Bacillus pumilus: one gene and its partner. The protein of the gene in region 1 interacts with the protein of each later gene in a pairwise test. Links are inferred from orthologs where the notes say so. Each region holds a gene or a part of one and is shown on either strand. Other genes may lie near its edges.

Evidence for each region. Proteins that work in one complex are often made in the same cells at the same time.
Region 2: the proteins of GPS65_RS07720 (region 1) and GPS65_RS09150 interact in binary tests that used the Bacillus subtilis proteins (3 or more experiments, as listed by UniProt). The link is inferred for Bacillus pumilus from one-to-one orthologs.

Annotation. Positions count from the first base shown.
Region 1 is NZ_CP047089.1:1,590,881-1,593,600, forward strand. The notes cover bases 8-2,692. They hold GPS65_RS07720 (post-transcriptional regulator), read left to right. Parts: upstream 8-1,044; coding sequence 1,045-1,341; downstream 1,342-2,692. Other genes in these bases: spoVB (stage V sporulation protein B), read right to left, coding at 8-929; secDF (protein translocase subunit SecDF), read left to right, coding at 1,383-2,692. In the rest of the region: more of spoVB, read right to left, coding at 1-7; more of secDF, read left to right, coding at 2,693-2,720. UniProt on the Bacillus subtilis protein: Required for post-transcription initiation control of the comE operon. Promotes the accumulation of its target comE mRNA to septal and polar sites.
Region 2 is NZ_CP047089.1:1,888,446-1,891,442, forward strand. What follows is about bases 29-2,990. They hold GPS65_RS09150 (DivIVA domain-containing protein), read right to left. Parts: upstream 1,776-2,990; coding sequence 1,281-1,775; downstream 29-1,280. Other genes in these bases: ileS (isoleucine--tRNA ligase), read right to left, coding at 29-930; GPS65_RS09155 (YlmH family RNA-binding protein), read right to left, coding at 1,802-2,578; GPS65_RS09160 (YggT family protein), read right to left, coding at 2,632-2,913; sepF (cell division protein SepF), read right to left, coding at 2,920-2,990. In the rest of the region: more of ileS, read right to left, coding at 1-28; more of sepF, read right to left, coding at 2,991-2,997. UniProt on the Bacillus subtilis protein: May act as a pilot protein, directing MinCD to the polar septation sites or by inhibiting MinCD at the midcell site of division. Required for polar localization of the chromosome during sporulation.

The DNA of each region.
Region 1 (2,720 bases):
TGCTCCATTCCTTCACTGATCGCCGGGACCAGTGCAGTGGAGAGAGAATACGTAATAAAGCTAGGCAGTGTCAAAAGAGTCAGCGCAAGCCCGGTCAACTCCCCGTACTGCCTTGTCGCCTCAACAGCCGCGTATCCAGCAATCGCAAGACTTTGCGCGACAACTATCGGCTCTAAAAACCACGAAATATTCCCGATAAAACGGCTGCCTGTTGTTGGCAGGGCAATACTCATCAGCTGCTTAAATGTGTCCTTACCGTCATGAATTGCCTTGAAAAATCGTTTTCGAATGCGAATGGTCTTTTTGTAACGAAAGGCAATTAGTAAATAAGCAAGTGAAATCATCTCTCCAATGACAGATGAAATCATCGCACCTGCTGCCGCAAATTCAATCCCATAAGGAAGAAAAGCTGTTGTACATACGGCTACTAGAGAAATTCTTGCAACCTGTTCCAGCACTTGAGATATGGCAAGCGGGCTCATTTGCTGTCTGCCTTGAAAATATCCTCTCAGTACACTGGAAATAGCGATGACTGGGACAACAGGCGTAATAGCAAGAAGTGGATAAACCGTTCTAGGATCTGTCAGCATATTTTCTGCCATGATGGGTGCAAACCATAAAAAGAGCGGCGTGAATATCAGGCTGAGTGTCCCTGTTACTGCAAGAGACATGACAAGAATTCGTTTTGTTTTCTGTTTGTCTCCGCGGGCTTCTGCTTCTGCGACAAGCTTACTTATAGCGACAGGCAGTCCGAATTGTGTCAGCGTCACAGCGAGAAAAAAGGTAGGAGCAGCCATCATATAAAGCCCGACTCCTTCTTCGCCAATGAACCTTGCAATCACAATTCGATTGACAAAACCCAATATTCTCGTGATAAAACCTGCTAAAATTAAAATAATCGTTCCCTTTAAAAACGTTTGCTTTGTCAAATCAAAGATCACCTGCCTTCTCAAACGACATAGAATCATATACAATAAGATATGCGTGTATATCGTCCAAGCATGACAAGTCTCTCGATAAAAACTGAAAAGGGGGAGCATCCCATTGACACAACATCCGGCTGCAATTTACAAAGACCATTTAAAGCCTTTTCTGTTCAGTAAGCTTGAAGAATTCATCGTTTTGGGCTATAAAGATGTAGATTTAGAGGAATTATGGTCATACTTAGAGAATAAGAAATGGAAGAAAAAACAAGAGTATCCGATTCATGAAATGGTTGCAGATATTTTATCTGTGAAAATTGGCGAATTTATGAACTATGCAACCGTTCAGTCGTTTAAAACGTCTGCTTTTTTGGACAGTGAAGATGGCAAGAATATGCTAGATGAACTGTTGAAATAAGCCATCTTAATGGATTCAGGTGTTTAAGGAGGAAATACATAATGAAAAAAGGGCGCATTCTTGCGTTTTTCTTAGTGGTTCTGTTAATCGGAACTGGCGTAGGCTTACTAACAAAGCCTGTTGCGAAAGATATGACGCTAGGGCTGGATTTACAGGGTGGATTTGAAGTCCTGTATGATGTACATCCAGTGAAAAAAGAGGACAAGATTACAAATAGTGTCCTCGTCAGTACAGTGGAGGCTTTGAACCGAAGAGCCAATGTGCTAGGTGTAAGTGAGCCGAACATCTCGATTGAAGGCAACAATCGTATCCGTGTGCAGCTTGCAGGAGTAAAAGATCAAAATAGAGCTAGGGAGATTCTTTCCACTGAAGCACAGCTATCCTTCAGAGATACGAATGATAAAGAACTCCTAAACGGGGCTGACCTAGTCGAAAACAGTGCAAAACAAACATTCAGTCAAACGAATGAGCCAATTGTGACGGTTAAACTAAAGGATGCGAAAAAATTTGGTGACGTCACAAGAAAAGTAGCGGCGATGGCGCCGAATAACCAGCTTGTCATTTGGCTTGATTACAACAAAGGAGATTCCTTCAAAAAAGAAGTCTCAAAATCAGACCACAAGTATGTCTCTGCACCGAATGTGAATCAAGAAATTAACAGCAGTGACGTGCAAATTGAAGGGAAATTTACTGTCCAAGAGGCAAAAGACCTTGCTAGTATTTTAAATGCTGGGGCATTGCCAGTGAAATTAACTGAAAAGTACTCCACATCAGTGAGTGCGCAATTCGGTGAACAGGCATTAAATGAAACTGTTTTTGCAGGGATTGTGGGAATTGCCCTCATTTTCTTATTCATGCTTTTTTATTACCGAATACCTGGTCTTATTGCTGTTATTACGTTATCAACGTATATCTATATTACTTTACAGGTATTTGACTGGATGGGTGCTGTTCTGACACTTCCTGGAATTGCGGCGTTGATTCTTGGAGTAGGGATGGCGGTTGATGCCAACATCATCACATATGAACGAATCAAAGAGGAGCTTAAGCTCGGTAAATCTGTCCGTTCTGCTTTCAGGTCAGGAAACCGCCGATCATTTGCAACCATCTTTGATGCAAACTTAACGAGTATTATTGCAGGGGGCGTCCTTTTCTTCTTTGGGACAAGTTCTGTAAAAGGGTTTGCGACTATGCTGATCCTTTCCATTTTAACAAGCTTTATTACGGCTGTATTCCTATCAAGATTCCTTCTTGGTCTGCTTGTGGAAAGCCGCGCGCTCGATCGCAAGAAAGGCTGGTTTGGTGTCCGTCAAAAAGACATTATCGATATTCATGAAACAACAGAAAATACTGAACCAAAAACACCATTTGATAAATGG
Region 2 (2,997 bases), 300 kb from region 1 along the record:
AAGCATCACAAGTGAATCTCTACCATAAATCGGATGCTCTGCAACGACGTTGTCTAATTCTTTTCCTTTTAATGTTTTCACAACTTCATACTCTTCAAAACCAAGCGTTTTTGCCACTTGTTCAACGAGTTCAGATGCAACAACATATCGCTCAGCACCCACTTGAAGAACGCTGTACTCTAGGTTGGGATGAACACAAATACCAAGGTTTGCAGGAAGTGTCCAAGGTGTTGTTGTCCAGATGATGAATTGTTCGTCGTTTTCAAGTACGCCTTTTCCATCTTTCACTTTAAATGAAACGTAAATGGATGGTGAACGTTTGTCTTTATATTCAATTTCCGCTTCAGCAAGAGCTGACTCACTTGAAGGAGACCAGTTAACTGGTTTTAATCCTTTGTAAATATAGCCTCTCTTCGCCATTTCACCGAAGACAAGAATTTGCTGCGCTTCGTACTCAGGCTTTAGCGTGACATATGGATTGTCCCAGTCTGCTCTGACGCCTAATCGCTTAAACTGATTGCGCTGTCCTTCGATTTGCTTCCAAGCATACTCTTCGCATAGTTTGCGGAATTCAGCTGTAGACATTTCTTTGCGTTTGACTTTTTTATTTTTTGTGAGTGCTGTTTCAATTGGTAAGCCATGTGTATCCCAGCCCGGTACGTACGGTGCGTGGAACCCATTCATTGATTTAAAACGGACAATAAAATCTTTTAGAATTTTATTGAGGGCGTGCCCCATATGAATGTCACCATTCGCATATGGAGGTCCATCATGCAAAATAAAGGTCGGGCGTCCTTTTGTCCGCTCTAAAACCATTTGATAGATGTCTTTTTCTGCCCACTCCTCTTGGATTTCAGGCTCTTTGTTCGGCAAGTTCCCTCTCATAGGGAATTCTGTTTTCGGCATTAATAAGGTGTCTTTGTAGTTCATACCCATTCCTCCATATGCAAATTCTGATTAAAAAACAATAAAAAAAGCCCTCTCATCCCATAAGGGACGAGAAGGCTTGTCTCGCGGTACCACCCTTTTAGACAAGCGCTATTGCCGCTTATCCACTCTAAAATCGTAACGTGATCAGACGCCTTTTCTTACTGATCATTTCAGAAAAGGAACTAAAGGGGTGATCTCATTGCAGCATCTCGTAATGTCAGGCTTCCACCACCCCTGATTCGCTTTATTACGTATATGACAACTGCGAGTGTCCCTTTCAAACGTTTATCTCTTGTTAATTTATGATGGTATTATATGCAACATGAGCGTGTCATGTCAAGATGATGCGCTTATTCTTTTTCGTCAAAGACAGCGTCAACTTCATATTCCAGTAAATGATCCCAATCGTCATTTTTTAGAAGATCAAGCTGAGCTTCGATGAGCATTTGGAAGCGAGTTCTAAAGACTTTTGACTGCTTCTTAAGCTCTTCGATTTCCATCGCAATCTTTCTTGATTTAGATAGCGCTTCGTTGATAATACGATCTGCATTTTTCTCTGCTTCACGAATGATCAATTTCGCTTCTTTATCAGAATGACGTTTGACGTCTTCTGCTGCTTCCTGCGCCACAAGAATTGATTTGTTTAACGTTTCTTCAATTGTTGCAAAATGACCTAGTCTTTCGTCAAGCTCGTTTACTTTTTCTTCGAGTTCATTCTTTTTGCGAAGCACGATTTCGTAATCTTTACGTACTTGGCTTAAAAACTCATTTACTTCATCTTCGTCATAGCCGCGAAAGCTTTTTGTGAACGTTTTATTATGAATATCATTAGGTGTTAATGGCAACCTCGCCACCTCCAGATTCAAGTTCGTTATGTCAGAAGCTCAAATGTTACTTTAAATTTATCTTTTTTGGTCTTCCCATCAATTGTTTTGAGGCTAAAGCGGCCAAATCCCCTGACAGAGAGCTGATCGCCTTCTCCAATTGTAAAGGAAGGGTCCTCAGTGACTTTCCAGTTAACTTTAACAAGCCCATTTTTGACAAAAAGTTGTGCCTTTTGCCGAGATTGACGGCTGATTGCAGCACATACCGCATCAAGCCGTAGTGAAGAAATCGTATCTTCTTTGATGTCAGTCTTACTGGTAACCGGCTTTAAATCTGCCTGCGTGATTTCCTCTAATGATACGGAGGCTCTGCCGACATGCGTCAGCTGCGCCCGTACAAAATCAGCAACATCACTCGTACAAATAAACTGCACATCTTCCTCTGAAAATAACAGATCTCCAAATTTTTGACGCTTCAAGCCTGTCCCAATCAGTGAACCAAGGAGCTTCGGATGTTCTAGCGAAATAAACTTTTTCGCATAGTTCACTTGAAAATAAGACAGCTCAGCATCCTGAGTAGCCGGTTCTAAATATTCAGGATAAATGAGCGCTCTTTTCCGCTCCGCGCCTTCATACCCGCCAAAAAACATGATTCCAAGCTCATCAGCATGCTGGATGACGGACTGGGTAATAAACTGCTCCCGCGGATCAAGAAAGTCTGTTAATTTCATTCGATATTGGTCAAGTGCGATTTTTTTCCAGCCTAACACTTGGTCAACAAATGGCTGTTCGTCTTTTCTAAAATGTTGATAAATATCGCTCATTTTGTTCCCCTCTTATGTAAAAGAGCCTGGCAGTGCCAAGCCCGGCAGCCTGTCTACATGAAGCGTGCAATCATATTGTAAAGACCAGTTAGTCCGTATAATGATGCAAAACGAATCACAAGCAATGCCACAATTGGCGAAATGTCAATCATGCCAATTGGCGGAATAATTTTACGAAATGGTTCTAAATACGGTTCACAAATATTTGTCAGAAAGCGCCCAATTGCTGTTTCTCTTGCAGATGGCACCCATGACATGAAGATGTAAATAATAATCGCGAACGAGTAAATCGTTAATACAGTTTGCAAAAACTGGAAAATGTAATATAGAATCACTATGATTTACCACCTCTGAGGTTCTTCCTCTGTCAGAAGTTCTGATATTGTGCCAGATACATCCACATTATCAGGTGTGCAGAG